Linked DNA regions of Rhodospirillum rubrum ATCC 11170. Each later gene encodes a partner of the first gene's protein in a complex. Links are inferred from orthologs where the notes say so. Each region holds a gene or a part of one and is shown on either strand. Other genes may lie near its edges.

What was found.
Region 2: the proteins of RRU_RS05910 (region 1) and RRU_RS09830 are in contact, whole or in part, in a solved structure (PDB 8RP0), measured with the Escherichia coli proteins. The link is inferred for Rhodospirillum rubrum ATCC 11170 from one-to-one orthologs.

What each region holds. Positions count from the first base shown.
Region 1 is NC_007643.1:1,331,778-1,340,501, forward strand. The notes cover bases 1,108-3,971. They hold RRU_RS05910 (anthranilate synthase component I family protein), read right to left. Parts: upstream 3,320-3,971; coding sequence 1,895-3,319; downstream 1,108-1,894. Other genes in these bases: RRU_RS05905 (aminotransferase class IV), read right to left, coding at 1,108-1,898; uvrB (excinuclease ABC subunit UvrB), read right to left, coding at 3,336-3,971. In the rest of the region: RRU_RS05895 (ammonium transporter), read right to left, coding at 1-31; RRU_RS05900 (P-II family nitrogen regulator), read right to left, coding at 245-583; more of RRU_RS05905, read right to left, coding at 1,032-1,107; more of uvrB, read right to left, coding at 3,972-5,480; RRU_RS05920 (TrkH family potassium uptake protein), read left to right, coding at 5,745-7,241; RRU_RS05925 (pyridoxal phosphate-dependent aminotransferase), read left to right, coding at 7,385-8,587. UniProt on the Escherichia coli protein: Part of a heterodimeric complex that catalyzes the two-step biosynthesis of 4-amino-4-deoxychorismate (ADC), a precursor of p-aminobenzoate (PABA) and tetrahydrofolate.
Region 2 is NC_007643.1:2,192,957-2,201,733, reverse strand. Bases 2,803-5,719 are described here. They hold RRU_RS09830 (anthranilate synthase component II), read right to left. Parts: upstream 4,598-5,719; coding sequence 4,007-4,597; downstream 2,803-4,006. Other genes in these bases: RRU_RS09825 (heavy metal translocating P-type ATPase), read left to right, coding at 5,013-5,719; trpD (anthranilate phosphoribosyltransferase), read right to left, coding at 2,964-4,007; trpC (indole-3-glycerol phosphate synthase TrpC), read right to left, coding at 2,803-2,967. Outside these bases: RRU_RS09855 (Lrp/AsnC family transcriptional regulator), read right to left, coding at 1-20; RRU_RS09850 (nucleoside recognition protein), read left to right, coding at 158-1,126; transcriptional repressor LexA, read right to left, coding at 1,188-1,943; more of trpC, read right to left, coding at 2,176-2,802; more of RRU_RS09825, read left to right, coding at 5,720-7,277; RRU_RS09820 (divergent polysaccharide deacetylase family protein), read left to right, coding at 7,270-8,568; RRU_RS09815 (heavy-metal-associated domain-containing protein), read left to right, coding at 8,586-8,777. UniProt on the Escherichia coli protein: Part of a heterodimeric complex that catalyzes the two-step biosynthesis of 4-amino-4-deoxychorismate (ADC), a precursor of p-aminobenzoate (PABA) and tetrahydrofolate.

The DNA.
Region 1 (8,724 bases):
CGGCGGGGAGGAACGTGAAGGCTCTCATCATGGTGGTTTGTCTCACAGGAGCTGGCTGATCGGGAGGTCTTCCGCCCTCCGGCGGGGAGTGTCGTAACAAGAACCGTGCCACGACCCACATCCCACCCGGCGCGGCGCTTTTTCCGGGGAAAACCCCCTGGAAAACCTGCGCCTTGCCCGTAAAGCGGGCAGAACACCTTCGGTCAAGATTAAAAAACCATCAGACCCGTCGGCATCGGTCGCCCTAGAGGGCTTCCTCGCCGCGCTCGCCGGTGCGGATCCTTACGGCTTCGCCCAGATCGAAGACGAAGATCTTGCCGTCGCCGATCTTGCCGGTTTGCGCCGTGGATTGGATGGTCTCGACCACCTGATCGAGAAGATTATCGGGAACGGCCAGTTCGATCTTCACCTTGGGCAGGAAATTCACCACGTATTCAGCTCCGCGGTAAACCTCGGTCTGGCCCTTCTGCCGGCCGAACCCCTTCACCTCGGTAACGGTCATCCCCTGGATCCCCAGGGCGCCGAGGGCTTCGCGGACCTCGTCGAGTTTGAAGGGCTTGGTTATCGCAATAACGAATTTCATGATCACTCCCCACTTTTCCTGATCAAGACCTGGGCCCGCCGGATGGGTATCGACCTTTGATCGGCCGCTTGTCCGAGGGGCGGGCGAACGCCCCTGAGAGGCGCTTATTGATCCAGCCTATTCAAGACGCGTGCCGCAACGCAAAAAAGCCCGATTTCCGGGAATTTTTCGGGACGGTGGCGGGAGAGAGGGAGCGGTTTTGCCTAAGCCTTGGGCATTCGCCCGTTTCCCAGCCCTTCCTCCGCCCTTTTGGCGGGGTATGGAAAGGCGGGGCACAAAAAAACGGCGACCGAACCCTTTTGAGGGAGTGGCCGCCGGGGCAAGTCATTGGCTGAAGACACCGGTAGGATGGAAGGCGGACCAGAAGGGCGGCCTTCGGCAATCGTCATCTTAACAGTAGCGGTCAAGCGCGACCTTGGCAAGATTAAAAACCTATTTGCACGGTTTGTTATTTCGGGAAGGGGCTTCCCCCATCAGAGGGCTCTTCCGGTGAGGTGCCATTTTCCCTTTGTCTTACATAGCCTTGAAGGTCATGAACAAGGGGTGTGCAATCGGGAACGGCCTGTCCGTCAATGGAAATGACCAAGCGGAACCCAAGGCTGTTGGCCAGAAAAACGCCGTCGGCGGTCAAAAGATCGGCGGGGGTCAGCGAGTGTTCGCGCGCTCCCCAGGCCAGCATCTCGGCGCGAAGAATGCCGGGCAGGGCGCCGTCGGTCTGCGGAGGGGTGAGAAGCCGCCCGCCCTGGACGATGAACAGCGTGGCGACGGTGGTTTCGGCGACCCGACCCCCGAGGTTGAGCAAGATCGCGTCATCGGCGCCGCGCTCGGCGGCCTCCTGGCGGGCGAGGATGGCGTCGCCATAGGCAAGATATTTGATCGTCGACAGCGGCGAGGCCTCGTTGCGCCTTGTCCGCGTCGCCACGATCAGCCGCGCCGGCCCCGTTGGCGGCGGAAAGGCCGTCGCCGTGATCATGATCGTGGGCTTTGGCGCGGGCGGCGGCAACAGGCCGCGCGGCCCGGGACCCCGGGTCAGGGTCAGGCGCAGCACCCCCTCGCTCAGGTCGTTGGCCGCCAGGGTGGCGGCCAAGGCGGCGGCGATATCCAGGGCGGGTAGGGGAATGCCTAAAATTCGGGCGCCGCGCCCCAGGCGGGCGAGGTGGGCGGCCAGACGCAGGGGGCGGCCGTCGCGCGCCGGGATGGTTTCGAATAGGCCATCGCCAAGCAGAAATCCGCGATCGGCGGGATCGATGCGGGCCTTTGCGGCGGGCACGAGCCGGTCGTTCAGCCAAATGACGGCCGGTCGCCGGGCGGTCATCGCTCGATCCCATCCAGGGCGCTGAGCAGGGGGGCCATTTTGATCAGGCTTTCCTCGTATTCCTCGGCCGGATCGGAGGGCGCGGTGATGGCGCCGCCGGCCTGGGCGATCAGGGTGGCACCGGCCCGGGTGAGGCTGCGGATGACGATGTTGGAATCCATCGCCCCATCGGCGCCGATCCAGGCCACCGATCCGCAATACCAGCCGCGCCGGGCCGGCTCCAGGGCGGTGATCAGGTCCATGGCGCGGATCTTCGGCGCCCCGGTGACCGAGCCGCCGGGAAAACAGGCGCGCAGCAGGTCGATCGCCCCCAGGCCGGGGCGCAGCCGCCCTTCGACCGCCGAGACCAGATGGTGGACGCTGGCGAAGCTTTCCAGGGCGATCAGCCGGGGCACACGGACGCTGCCGATGGCGCAGACCCGGCCCAGGTCGTTGCGCATCAGATCGACGATCATCAGGTTCTCGGCCCGGTCCTTTTCGCTGGCCACCAGAGCGGCGGCCTGGGCGGCGTCGCGCGCCGGATCGGCGTCGCGCCGGCGGGTGCCCTTGATCGGCCGCGTCTCGACCCGGCCCTCGGCGCCCAGGCGCAAGAAGCGTTCGGGCGAGGCGCCGATCAGGCGGTGGTCGGCGCCGCAGCCGACCAGGGCGGCGAAGGGGGCCGGGCTCAGCCGGCGCAGGCGGCGATACAAGGTGAGGTCGTCGAGGCCGGGCGGAAGGTCGGCCAGGAAGCGCTGGGTGATATTGGCCTGGAACAGCTCGCCGGCTTCGATGGCGTCGATGGTCTTGCCGATCGCCGCCAAGATCGCCGCGCGCGGTCGCTCGGCGCGCCAGGACCCGGTCTTTTCATAAGCGGCGGCGGTCTCGTCAGGGACAAGGGAAACCGCGGCCAAGCGCCGTTCCAGGGCTTCGGCGCGGGCCAGGGCGCGGGCGGCGCGGCGCCGCGGATCGCGTTCGGGCCGGCCGCTGGAAACGATCCAGGCCTTGCGCGCGCGCAGGTCGAAGGCGGCGACGCAGTCATAGACGCCCAGGGTCATCGCCGGCAGGGCCAGCCGATCGGCCGGGGCGGGGGCCAGCCGTTCCAGCCAAGCACCCAGGCCGTAACCAAGGACACCGCATAGGCCGGTGGCGAAGGGCACCGGGCAAGCGACGGGCTCGTCCTCGGCGATTTCGGCCAGGGTGGCGGCGAGAACGGCGAAGGGATCGCCGGCGACCGGCCGGCTATCGACCCGGACCGTGGTGTCATCGGCGGTGATCACCCGCCAGGGATCGGCGCAGAGATAGCTGTAACGGCCGCGATCCTCGTCGCCCGCGCCGGGATCGGCGGCGGCGCTGTCGAGAAAGGCGAAGACCGGATCCTTGGCCAAGGCCGGGACCAGGGTCAGCGGGTCGGCAAAGGCGATGGGGCGGATATGAAGGGACAAGGGCTGCGGCTTCTTTTCACCTTTTGCCCTTGCGACCACGGCCCTTGGCCGCTGCCCCCCGGCCTTTGGCGACGGCGGCGCGCAAGGGGATGGCGGCTTCGGCAAGGCCGGTCGCCCCGGCGTCTCCGGGCAGGCCAAGGTCCAGCGCCTCCAGGCGGCGGATCTCGTCGCGCAGGCGGCCGGCCTCCTCGAATTCCAGATCGGCGGCGGCGGCGCGCATGCGTTTGTCGAGATCGGCGAGATGCTCGCGCAGGGATTTGCCGACCAGTTGGTTGTCGCCCGATACCCCGGTGGTCACGGTGACGTAGTCTTTTTCGTAAACGCTGCTGAGAACATCGGAAATGCGCGAGCGCACGGTTTCCGGGGTGATGCCATGGGCGGCGTTGTAGTCTTGCTGACGCTGGCGGCGGCGGCTGGTTTCCTCGATGGCGAAGGTCAGGGAATCGGTCATCTTGTCGGCATAAAGGATCACCCGGCCGCCAACGTTACGGGCGGCGCGGCCGATGGTCTGGATCAGCGAGGTGCGCGAGCGCAGGAAGCCTTCCTTATCGGCGTCCAAGATCGCCACCAGGGCGCATTCGGGGATATCAAGGCCCTCGCGCAGCAGGTTGATGCCGACCAGCACATCGAAGGCGCCCAGCCGCAGGTCGCGGATGATCTCGATCCGCTCCAGGGTTTCGATGTCGGAGTGCATGTAGCGCACCCTTACCCCCTGTTCGGTCAGATATTCGGTCAGATCCTCGGACATGCGCTTGGTCAAGGTGGTGACCAGCACCCGTTCGCCGCGCGCCGCGCAGGCCTTGACCTCGCCCAGCAGATCGTCGACCTGGGCCTCGACCGGGCGGATGATGCAGACCGGATCGACCAGACCGGTGGGGCGGATCACCTGTTCGGCGACGACGCCGCCGGTGCGTTCAAGTTCCCAGCGCCCCGGGGTGGCCGAAACGAAGATCGACGGCGGGCGCATGACGTCCCATTCCTCGAACTTCAGCGGCCGGTTATCAACGCAGGACGGCAGGCGGAAGCCGAATTCCGCCAGCACGCTTTTGCGATTGAAGTCGCCGCGGAACATGCCGCCGATCTGCGGCACGGCGACGTGGCTTTCATCGACGAACAGCAAGGCGTCCTCGGGCAGGTATTCGAACAGGGTCGGCGGCGGATCGCCGGGGCGGCGTCCGGTCAGATGGCGTGAGTAGTTCTCGATGGACTTGCAGTGGCCGGTCGCCTCGATCATCTCCAGATCGAAGGTGGTGCGCTGCTCCAGGCGCTGGGCCTCAAGCACCTTGCCCTGGTCGTAAAAGCGGGCGAGCGTTTCCTTGAGCTCGGCCTTGATCGTGCGCACCGCCTGGGACAGCGCCGGGCGGGGGGTGACATGGTGGCTGGCCGGATAGACGGTGACTTCGTCGAGGCTGGCGGTGATCTCGCCGGTCAAGGGATCGAATTCGCGCACGGATTCGATCTCGTCCCCCCACAGGCTGACCCGCCAGGCGCGGTCCTCATAGTGGGCGGGGAAGATCTCCACCGAATCCCCGCGCACCCGGAACATACCCCGGGTGAAGGCGATGTCATTGCGGGTGAACTGCAGCTCGACCAGCGCCTTGAGCAGATCGGCGCGCGGCAGCGTCGTTCCCACCTTGATGGGGATGATCATCCGGGAATAGGACTCGACCGAGCCGATACCATAGATGCACGAGACCGAGGCGACGATGATGACATCGCGGCGTTCAAGCAGGGCGCGGGTGGCGGCGTGGCGCATCCGGTCAATCTGCTCGTTGATGCTGGAGTCTTTTTCGATATAGGTATCGGTGCGCGGAACATAGGCTTCGGGCTGGTAATAGTCGTAATAGCTGACGAAATACTCGACGGCGTTGTCGGGAAAGAAATTCTTGAACTCGCCGTAAAGCTGGGCGGCCAGGGTTTTGTTGGGGGCGAGGATCAGGGTCGGCCGGCCCATCTCGGCGATGACCTGGGCCATGGTGAAGGTCTTGCCCGAGCCGGTGACGCCCAGCAGCACCTGATCGCGGTCTTGGGCGGCCAGACCCCGCAACAGCTCGGCGATGGCCTGGGGCTGATCGCCGGCGGGCTGATAGTCGCTGGCCAGACGAAACTCGGCGCGGGGGCCAGCGGGCGGGCGCTCGAACAGGGGGAGAAGCATGGTCATGGCCCTTAAGATAAGCCGCCCGCCCGGGCTTGACCAGGGGGGCGCGCCGTCCGTCATCGCTCCCTTTTTCGACCCATTTCAAAAGGACCGCCACAGCGCCCGGCTTGCCAAATCGTCCCGGGCCTGCCTTATGATCGCCACGCTGAAGGGGGCGGGCGGCGTCGATCGAGGTGATCGACGGGGGTTCGCCCCCTACGACCTCCGGCGCCGCGCGGCGCGGGGGGCGGTTTTTTCGCGCGGTCGCAAGCCTGGGAAGGAAACGGAATGAGCCTGAGGGGAAGCCAACTCGGCACCAGCCGGGGCCTGATGCTGGGGGGGATCGATCTCGCCCCGGTGCTGATGGTCCTTGGGCTGCTGCTGTCGGGCCTCGGGCTCTCGATGCTGGCGCCGGCCTTGGTCGATCTGGTGGTTGAAAACCGCGACTGGCGGGCGTTCCTCGGCTCTTCGGTGATCACGCTGTTTTGCGGGATGATGCTGACCCTGGCCAATTGGCGGATGCCGCTGCGCTTCAATATCCGCCAGGGCTTCCTGATGACCGCCCTGGCTTGGCTGACCATGTCGCTGTTTGGCTCCATGCCGTTCATGCTGGCGACCACCGGGCTTGATTTCGCCGGGGCGTTTTTTGAGAGCGTTTCGGGATTGACCACCACCGGGGCGACGGTGATCAGCGGCCTGGAGCATCAGCCGCCGGGGATCTTGTTCTGGCGCTGCCTGCTGCATTGGATCGGCGGCATCGGCATCATCGGCATGGCCATCGCCCTGCTGCCGGCGCTGCGCGTCGGCGGCATGCAGCTGTTCCGCACCGAAAGCTCCGATACCAGCGAAAAGGGCATGAACCGCATCGGCGAATTGGGGCTGGCGATCACCGCCGTCTATCTGACGCTGACCGTGGTCATCGCCTTGGGCTATATCGCCGTCGGCATGTCGGTTTTCGACGCCATCTGCCACGCCTTCGGCACGGTGTCGACCGGCGGCTTTTCGAATTGGGACACCTCGCTTGGCCATCTCGACGCCGCCGGGCTGTGGATGTCGACGGTGGGCATGATGTTGGGCGCCATGCCCTTCGTGCTCTATGTGCAGGTGGCGCGCGGCCGGCCGATGGATGTGGTGCGCGATCCCCAGGTCCAGGCTTTGACCGGCTTTCTGGTCGCCTGCTGGTTGGTCATGGCCCTGTGGCAGAGCCTGGAGAACGGCCGGCCCTTCCTTGATGCCCTGACCGCCTCGGCCTTCAACATCACCTCGGTGGTGACGACGACGGGCTACGCCTCGGAGGATTACACCCTGTGGGGCGGCTTCCCGCAGTTGTTCTTTTTCATGATCACCTTCGCCGGCGGCTGCACCGGATCGACCTCGGGCGGCATCAAGATGTTCCGCTATCAGGTGGCCTATAAGGTTCTCAGCGCCAATATCCGCCGGCGCTATATGCCCAATGCGGTCATCGTCTCGACCTATGGCGGGCGGGCGATCGACGAGGACGTGGCGGTGTCGGTGGTGCTGTTCTTCTTCGCCACCGGGGCGACGACGGCGATCATCGCCCTGGCGCTGACCATGGTCGGCCTGGATTGGGTGACGGCCCTGACCGGGACGGCGGCGGCGATCGCCAATGTCGGTCCGGGACTCGGTACCATCGTCGGCCCGGCGGGCAATTACGCCACCTTGCCCGATAGCGCGAAATGGCTGCTGTCGCTGGCCATGCTGATGGGGCGGCTGGAATTCTTCACCCTTCTTGTGCTTTTCAGCCGCGACTTCTGGAAATCCTGAGGAAAGCGCTTTCCCGGCGCTTGCGTGCCGCCGGGAAGGGGGATAGCTTTTTCCCCCGGTCCCGCCAAGAGAGCCCCCGTCGTCAGGGGCGGCGCGGCCACTCGCCCCCTCCCAACCGACACAACCAATCCTCGAGGATTTCCATGTCGATCGTCGCCGAGCGTCTGTCCGCCATCAAACCGTCGCCGACCCTGGCGGTTACCACCAAGGCCGCCGAACTCAAGGCCGCCGGCCGTGACATTATCGGTCTGGGCGCGGGCGAACCCGACTTCGATACCCCCGATCACATCAAACAGGCGGCGATCGCCGCCATCGAGCGCGGCGAGACCAAATACACCGCCGTTCCCGGCACCGCCGCCCTGCGCAAGGCGATCTGCGCCAAGCTCAAGCGCGAGAACGATCTTGAGTACACGATCGAAGAGATCAGCGTCGGCTGCGGTGGCAAGCAGACCATCTACAACGCCCTGATGGCGACGCTGAACCCGGGCGAGGAGGTGATCATCCCCGCGCCTTATTGGGTCAGCTATCCCGATATCGCCCTGTTGGCCGGCGGCGTGCCGGTGTTCGTTCCCAGCGGCCCCGAGGTCGGCTTCAAGCTGCAGCCCGCCGATCTGGAGCGCGCCATCACGCCCAAGACCAAATGGCTGATCCTCAACAGCCCGTCCAATCCGACGGGCGTGGCCTATTCGGCCGCCGATCTCAAGGCCCTGGCCGAGGTTCTGCTCAAGCATCCCCATGTCTGGGTGATGACCGACGATATGTACGAGCACCTCGTCTATGACGGCTTCAAGTTCGCCACCATCGCCCAGGTCGAGCCCAAGCTGAAGGACCGCACCCTGACGCTGAACGGCGTTTCCAAGTCGTTCGCCATGACCGGCTGGCGCGTCGGCTATGCCGCCGGCCCGGTGGCGGTGATCAAGGCGATCAACAAGATCCAAAGCCAGTCGACCACCCACACCAGCTCGATCAGTCAGGCCGCCGCCCTTGCCGCCCTTGAAGGGCCGATGGACTTCCTGATCGAACGCAACGCCATCTTCAAGGAACGCCGCGATCTGGTCGTGCGCATGATCAATGATTGCCCGGGCCTGTCGGTCGGCACGCCGGAAGGCGCCTTCTATGTCTATCCGTCCTGCGCCGGGGTGATCGGCAAGACGACGCCCGAGGGCAAGCTGCTGGAAACCGACAGCGATTTCGTCGCCGCCCTGCTCGAAAGCGAAGGGGTCGCCGCCGTTCAGGGCGTGGCCTTCGGCCTGTCGCCCTATTTCCGCATCAGCTACGCCACGGCGACCGCCACCCTGGAGGACGCCTGCCAGCGCATCCGCCGCTTCTGCGAAAGCCTGCGTTGACTTCTCTCCACCGCGCAAGCCGGATCTGATGGAAAGGGCGCCCTTCGCGGGGCGCCCTTTTTTTCGTCTGGGGGCTTGGCGCGGTCATATAGGAACCTTGGGAACCCCTATGGTGTCGGGGGGGCGCGGTGCCGGGG
Region 2 (8,777 bases), 860 kb from region 1 along the record:
CGACGATCAAGGGCATCCATGGGATTTTTCTCCAAAACCATGGTTGGTTTTGACCAAAGCTTGCGATGAAGCGCGGTTTTTGACCACTCCTTTCACCGTTCCGGGGCTATGATCTGGATCAATGCCTAATTTTCGACCATGCCTTGGAGCCTCTGCCATGTCGGTGTTCGTTTTCCTGCGTACCTCGGGTCGTGAAGGGTTAGGGGTGTTCTGGACCCTGGCCAAGGTGATGATCCCGGTGATGATCGGCGTGAAAGCGGTTGTGGAGCTTGGGCTTTTGCCCATTCTCGCCCGGGCTTTCGAACCGGTGATGGCCCTGGTCGGCCTGCCTGCGGCAACCGGCTTGGTCTGGGTGACGGCCTTGCTGGTCAATATGTACGGCGGGGCGGCGGTCTTGCTGGCGCTGATGCCCGACCTTCATCTGAGCGGCGCCCAGGTCACCATTTTGGGCGTGATGATCCTGATCGCCCATGCCATTCCCCTTGAGCAGCGCATCGCCCAACGCGCCGGCACCGGTTTCCTCTTTTCCACCCTGCTGCGCCTGGGCGGCGCCCTGTGCCTGGGGGCGATCCTCAATGGCGTTTATCGGGCCGGCGACTGGCTGCAGGGCCCGGCGCCGGTCTCGATGGTGTCAAGCGGATCGTCCGCCACCGAGCGCGGCAATTGGGCGGGATGGATCACCGATTCGCTCCATACCCTGGGCGTCATCATGATCATCGTCGTGTCGCTGGTCGTGCTGCTGCGCCTTATGGACAAGCTGGGGATCACCGCCCGCTTGACGGCGCTGCTCGCCCCGGTTTTGGGTACCGTCGGCATCGGCGGGCGGGCAATGCCCCTGACCATGGTCGGCGTGCTGCTTGGGCTGTCCTATGGCGGGGCTTTGATCATTCGCGAGGCCAAGGCCGGCACCATTCCCCGGCGCGACCTGTTCTTGTCGATCTGCCTGCTCAGCCTGACCCACAGCCTGATCGAGGATACCTTGTTCATCATGGCGCTGGGCGCCGATCTGACGGGCATCTTGCTGGCCCGCGTCGTCTTCACCCTGATCGTGATCTGGGCGCTTGATAAGGTTTTGCGCGTCGTTCCCGAACGCACGGCCGAACGGTTATTGTTCGCCAAGGCCTGATCGCCAAAAGATCCCCGGCGCCGAGCGGCGGGGATCTTTTTTTTGCGAAGACGGATTTGCCCTAATAGCTGCGGATCAGCCCGACCAGCCGACCCTGGATGCGCACGCGGTCGGGGCCGTAGATCTGGGTTTTGAAGGCGCGGTTGGCCGGTTCCAGGGCGATCGAGGCCCCCTTGCGGCGCAGGCGCTTCAGGGTGGCTTCCTCGTTATCGACCAGGGCGACGATGACCGTGCCGTTTTCGGCTTCGTCGCAGCGCCGCACCACCGCCAGATCACCACTGAGGATGCCCGCTTCGATCATCGAGTCCCCTTCGATGCGCAGGGCGAAATGCTCGCCGCCGCGCACCATGCTGGCCGGCACATCGATGCTCGACGTCGGATCGATCAGGGCGGCGATCGGCGTGCCGGCGGCGATCTTGCCCAAAAGCGGCAGGCTGATCGACTCGGTGAACAGCACCTGCGGTACTTGGGTCGACGGCAGGGTCGGGGTGAAATTGCCGCGGATGACCTGGGGCGAGAATCCGGTTTCCGGCAGAGGGCCGCCGAACAGCGGCGCGGGCTGCCCGTCGTCAAGGGCTTCGCCGTCGCCGTCGAAGGTCAGATTGCAGGGCAGGCGCAGCACTTCCAGGGCGCGGGCCCGATGGGGAAGGCGCTTGAGAAAGCCCCGTTCCTCCAGCCCTTTGATCAGGCGGTGAATGCCCGATTTGGACTTGAGCCCCAGGGCGTCCTTCATCTCGTCGAACGAGGGGGAAACGCCCGAAAGCTTCAAACGCTGGTCGATGAACGACAACAGCAGGTACTGCTTGCGCGTGAGCATGCCAGAGCGACTCCCAGCCTTTTGCCCGGCCCCTCAACCTCTGCGCGCCCACCCTCTGAGCGGGCGACAAGAAGAACCAAACGTGAATACCGCCTGGAAGTTCTACTTTGGTTCCCCGTTCAGGTCAAGGTGAACCCCTGGACGGTTTGTCGGTGGCGCAGGGGGTGTGGCGGCAAAGAGACACGGGGGGAGAGGAGGGGGGCGGCCTTCCCGGGCCGCGCCCTTTCCGGGATCAGCCGATCAGGGCGCGCACGGCGTCGCCGACATCGGGTTGGCGCATGAAATGTTCGCCGATCAGGAAGCGGCGGGCGCCGACGGCGGTCATGCGGTCGAGGTCCTTGCGGGTGCGCAGACCGCTTTCGGCGACCAGCACCCGGTCGGCGGGCACCATCTTGGCCAGACGCTCGGTCACCGCCAGATCGGTGACCAGGGTTTTCAGATTACGGTTGTTGACGCCGAGCAGCGGCGTGGTCAGGCAGGTCAGGGCGCGGGCGCATTCCTCTTCGTTATGGACCTCGGCCAGCACGTCCATGCCCCAGTCATGGGCGCAGGCTTCGATCTCGGCGGCGGCGCCGTCGTCAAGGGCGGCCAGGATGACCAGGATGCAATCGGCCCCCATCGCCCGGGCCTCGACCACCTGCCAGGGATCGACCATGAAATCCTTGCGCAGCACCGGCAGGGGAACGGCGGCGCGGGCGGCGATCAGGAAATCGGCGTGCCCTTGGAAATAGGGTCCATCGGTCAGCACCGACAGGCAGGTCGCCCCGGCGGCGTGATAGGCGCGTGCCAGGACGGCGGGGTTGAAATCGGGGCGGATCAACCCGGCCGAGGGCGAGGCCTTTTTGATTTCGGCGATCAACGCCGGCCGACCGCTGTCGGCGGTGCGGGTCAGGGCGTTGGCGAAGCCGCGCGGCGCGTTGGCGTCTTCCGCCCGCGCCGTCACATCGGCTAAGGGCAGGGCGGCCTTGCGCCGCGCCACCTCGGCGCGGGTGGTGTCGCAGATCTCGCGCAGAATGTCGCTCACGATGCCGGGGCTCCGATGATGGCGATCATGCGCGCCAGGGTGTCCTTCGCCGCGCCGCTGTCGATGGCCTGGGCGGCCCGCGCCGCCCCGGTCGCCAGATCCTCGGCCGCGCCGGCTACCACCAGGGCGGCGGCGGCGTTGAAAACGACGATGTCGCGATAGGGGGTTTTCACGCCCTCGAGAAGGGCGCGCAGGGCCTGGGCATTGGCCTCGGGATCGGCGCCCTGCAGGTCTTCGGCCTTGGCCAGCGGCAGGCCGGCGTCGGCGGGGGTGATGTCGAACGAGCGCACGACGCCGCCGCGGAATTCGGCGACATGGGTGGGGCCGGTGGTGGTGATCTCATCCAGGCCGTCGGAGCCATGGACCACCCAGGCGCGCTCGGCGCCCAGTCGGCCCAGCACCTCGGCCAACGGCTCCACCCATTCCTGGGCGAAAACCCCCATCAATTCGAAGCGGGCGCCGGCCGGATTGGCCAAAGGCCCCAGCAGGTTGAAGATCGTGCGCGTTCCCAGTTCCGAGCGGGCGGGGGCGACATGTTTCATGGCGCTATGGTGGCGCTGGGCGAACATGAAGCCGATGCCGACCTCGGCGATCGAGCGTTCGACCAGGGCAAGATCGGCATCGAGGTTGACGCCCAGCGCGGCCAGCACATCGGCCGATCCGCTTTTCGACGAGGCGGCGCGATTGCCATGTTTGGCCACCGGCACGCCGCAGGCCGCCGTCACCAGGGCGGCGGCGGTCGAGATGTTATAGGTGCCGGCGCAATCGCCGCCGGTGCCGACGATGTCGATGGCGCCGGCGGGGGCCTGGATGCGGGCGGCCTTGTCGCGCATGGTGCGCGCCGCCGCCGTGATCTCGGCCACGGTTTCGCCGCGCACGCGCAGCGCCATCAGAAAGCCGCCGATCTGGGCTGGCGTGGCGTTGCCCGACATGATCGCTTCGAAAGCCCGGGTGGCATCGGCCTCGGAAAGCGGCCGCCCGGTGGCGACCATGGCGATCAGGCCCTTGATATCGTTTGCTGTGGTCGGCTGTGTCGTCATCAGACCGCGTCTCCCCCCTGGCGGGCTAAGGTCAGAAAATTCCGCAGCAGGTGGTGACCGCCTTGGGTTTCAATGCTTTCGGGATGGAACTGCACCCCCTCGATCGGCAGGTCCTTATGGGCAAGGCCCATGATCAGGCCGTCGTCGCTCCAGGCGGTGACCTCCAGGCAGTCGGGCAGATCGTCGCGCCGCACCACCAGCGAGTGATAGCGCGTGGCCGGGAAGGGCATCGGCATGCCGGCGAAGATCCCATGACCCTGGTGGTGGATGGCGTCGACCTTGCCATGCATCGGCTTGGGGGCGCGCACCACGGCGCCGCCGAAAACCTGACCGATGGTTTGATGGCCCAGGCAGACACCCAGCACCGGAACCCGGGCCTTGGCCGCCTTGGCCACCAGATCCAGGCAGATGCCGGCGCGGTCGGGGTCGCAGGGACCGGGCGACAGGATGATGCCCTGGGGGGCGAGCGCCAGCGCCGCCTCGGCGTCCAGCGCGTCATTGCGCCGCACCTCGACCTCGGCGCCCAATTCCCCCAGATAGTGCCAAAGGTTGTAGGTGAAGCTGTCGTAGTTATCGATCAGAAGGAACATACCGGCCCCGGCCTCGTGAATGCGCTCGCTTTTTCCCGGACAGAGGGGTCCGGCCCCGGACGATCGCCCATCGCGCGATCGCCCGATGATCCGCTAGGGATGGGGGCGGCCGCGCGGCGGGCGGTTGCAACACTACCCCATCGCAAGCGGGTTGTCCCGCCCGCAGCGAGGGCGCCGGCCCCGATCGTCGCCGGCCCGGCCGCCCATCGCCGCTGCCGTCCGCCATCGGGCGAGGCCTTCTTGTCCATCCCGATCCGCATGGGTCGGATTTTCCCTTTGGATCAAGACCGTTTACGTCGCCGGGGCCGGGACACTAGATTAAGGTCCCGCCTCGAACCGAGGGCCCCTTTGAGAACCGGGGGGATGGGCCGACACACGGGCCCGCATTCCCCGTGACCGGTCGCGAGAGATAGCCATGTCCGGCAAGGCCGCCGTTCTTTCCCCCCCAGCCCCCCCGACCTCCAATGAGGGCGGCGATGTTGTCGATCTCGCCATCAGCGGCATGACCTGCGCGGCCTGTTCGGCCCGCCTGGAAAAGGTGCTGGGCAAGGTTCCCGGCGTGTCGGCGGTCAGCGTCAATCTGGGCACCGACCGCGCCCGCATCCACATCGAGGGGGGCGATCGGCGGGCGCCCGATCTGGTGGCCGCCGTCAATCGCGCCGGCTTCGGCGCCGAACCGCTCAGCCAAAGCGCCCCGCCGCCCGCCGCCGTTCCCGCCGAGGACCGCGGCGACCGGCTGATCTTTGCGATGGCCGCCCTGCTAACCCTGCCGCTGGTCTGGGACATGATCGCCCATGTCAGCGGTCTGCCCGGCCATGTGCCGCCGCTCTGGCAGTGGATCCTGGCGACGCCCGTGCAATTTATCGCCGGCGCCCGCTTCTATAAGGGAGCCTGGCGGGCGCTGAAGGGCCGGGCGGGCAATATGGACAGCCTTGTCGTTCTCGGCTCCACCGCCGCCTATGGCCTGTCGGCCTGGCGGGTGGCGACCGGGACGACCCACCATGGCCTGTATTTCGAAGGGGCGGCGGTGGTCATCACCCTGGTGATGCTGGGCAAGGCCCTGGAAGGCCGGGCCAAGCGCTCCGCCGCCTCGGCCATCCGCGCCCTGATGACCCTGCGCCCGGCTCTCGCCCACCTCGAGCGCGACGGCGTGGTCAGCGACGTGGCGGTCGAGCGTTTGGTCGTTGGCGATATCGTCGTGGTCCGCCCCGGCGAGGGGGTGCCCGTCGATGGCACGGTGATTGAAGGCGGGGCGGCTATTGATGAAAGCCTGCTGACCGGTGAAAGCCTGCCGGTGACGCGCGGTCCCGGCGACCGGGTGATCGGCGGCTCGATCGATACTGACGGGCTGATCCGCCTGCGCGTCGGGGCGACGGGCAAGGACGCGACGCTGGCGCGCATCATCGCCCTGGTCGAAAACGCCCAGGCCAGCAAGGCCCCCGTCCAGGTGATGGTCGATAAGGTGGCCGCCGTCTTCGTGCCCGCCGTCGTGCTGCTGGCCCTTGGCGCCTTCACCGGCTGGGCCCTGCTCGGCGAGACCATGGAAACCGCCGTGGCCGCGGCGATCTCGGTTCTGGTGGTCGCCTGTCCCTGCGCCCTGGGCTTGGCGACGCCGACGGCGGTGATGGTCGGAACCGGGGTGGCGGCGCGGCGCGGCATTTTGATCCGCGACGCCGGGGCGCTGGAACAGGCCCATCGCGTCAGCGTTCTCGCCTTCGACAAGACCGGAACCCTGACCCAGGGGCGCCCGGCCCTTGACGCGGTGATTATCGCGCCCGGGGCTGACGGGTTGGACGAGAATACCCTGCTCGCCCTTGCCGCCGCCGTGCAGGGCGGCAGCGCCCATCCCTTGGCCCGGGCGATGCGCGAGGCGGCAGGCGATCGCGGGCTGGACCTGTCGGCGATCAGTGATTTCCGCTCGCTGCCCGGTCTCGGGGTTGAAGCCAGGGTGGCCGGGCGGGCGCTGATCCTGGGCAGCCGGCGGTTGCTCGACGCCAAAGGGATCGAGCGGGCATCCCTGGAGAGCCGGGCTGGCGCCCTTGAAGAGGCCGGCGCCTCGGTCGTCTGGGTGGCCGAGGGCGAGGCGACCGGGGGACGGCTGTTGGGCGTCATCGCCCTGGCCGATCCGCCGCGCGAGGGCGCGGCCCTGGCGGTGAGCCGCTTGAAGGCGCTGGGTGTGCGCCCGGTGATGCTGACCGGCGATGCCGGCCGCGTCGCCCATGCCATCGCCGCCCGCCTGGGCATCGACGACGTTCGCGCCGAGGTTCTGCCCGAGGGCAAGGCGGCGGTGGTCGAGGCCCTGCGCCAGGGCGGGGCGGTCGTCGCCATGGTTGGCGATGGCGTCAACGACGCGCCGGCCCTGGCGGCGGCCGATGTCGGCATCGCCATGGGCACGGGCACGGATGTGGCGATGGAAACCGCCGGCATCACCCTGATGCGCGGCGATCCCGGGCTGTTGCCCGAGGCCCTGGCGCTGTCGCGGGCCACCCATCGCAAAATCCGCCAGAATTTATTCTGGGCTTTCCTCTATAACGTCATCGCTTTGCCGCTGGCCGCCAGCGGCCGCCTCGACCCGATGCTCGCCGGTGCCGCCATGGCGCTGTCGAGCGTGTCGGTGGTGGCGAGTTCCCTATGGCTAAGGCGGTGGATGCCGCCGTCCGGAGACCGTTTCCGTGCTTGATCATCCCGAAGACCGGGGAGTCCTCGATCGCTTCGCCTTTTTCGTCGCCCGCATGGCCCCCCTGACCCTGGTTCTGGTCGCCCTCGCCACCTTGGCGGTCGGATTGGGCATTGGTTTCGCCGTTGGCCGACTGGCCCAGGGCGACAAGGCGGCGCCTCCCGCGCCCACCGCCCTGGCGGCGATCGGTCCGCTGCCCGTTGCTCCGGCGGCCGGCGAGGCGGCCCATCAGTATCAACCGCCGCCGCTGCCCCGTCCCGCCGAGACCGCGCCCCCCCTTCCGGCCGACGTCGCCCCCCCGGTGCAAACGGCGCCCGCCCCCTCGGAGACGCCGGCCGGCGAAAAGGGCGCGCTTCCGGCCGAATTTCGCGACCTGCTGGCCAGCGACGGTCCGGGCTTCGTCATGGAGGAACGCCTTCCCGACGATGCCTATGTTCACAAGCCCCAGGTCAAGCCGACCGTCAAGACCGCCGCCCTGGCCCCGGTCCCGCGCTTTCCCGAGGGACCGGCGGAGTCCAGCGGGCTGCCCTGGAAGACCTATGGCGTGGCGGCGGGCAAATGGAGCAAGCCGGCGATCGCCCTGGTGATCGACGATATGGGGCTGGACCGGGTGCGTACGGAAAAGGTCCGCAAGCTGGCCGGACCTTTGACCCTGGCCTATCTCGCCTATGCCGACGGGCTGGCCGGACAGATGCGCGGGGGCCGCAAGGCCGGCCACGAGATCTTGATGCATATGCCGATGGAGCCCCTTGACGCCAAGGTCAATCCCGGACCCGGGGCGTTGAAGGTCGGTTTGTCCGATGACGAGATCCTGACCCGCCTGCGCCGCAATCTTGACGGCGGCGCCGAATTCGTCGGTATCAACAACCACATGGGCAGCCGCTTCACCGCCGACAGCCGGGGCATGACCCTGGTCATGGGCGAATTGAAAAAGCGCGGGCTGCTGTGGCTGGATTCGATGACCTCGGCCAATTCGGTGGGGCTGACCTTGGCCGAAATGGCCGGCGTTCCCCATATCGGTCGCACGGTGTTTTTGGATAACCTCAACGATCAGGCCGCGGTCGCCCGCCAGCTCGCCAAGCTTGAGGCCGCCGCCCGCCAGCACGGCGTGGCGGTGGGCATCGGCCACCCCCGCGACGGCACCATCGGCGCGCTGAGCGTCTGGTTGCCCGCCCTGGCCGCCAAGGGCATCACCCTGGTGCCGATCAGCGCCCTGGTGACGACCAAGGACGCCGAGCTCGCCCATGCGCGGCCCAGCGGCAAGACAGCCTCGACATCCCCGTCAACCGACTGAAAACAGGAGAGTTCCCAATGGCGAAGACTTATCTGGTGGGTGGCATGACCTGCGGCGGCTGCGCCCGTTCGGTCGAACGCGCCATCAAATCGTTGACCGACGACGCCGATCTCAAGGTGGTGGTCGATCTGGACGGCGGCTGCGTCAGCGTCGAGGGTCTGGACGATGACGCGGCGATCGAAGCCGCCGTCGATGGCGCCGGCTTCGAT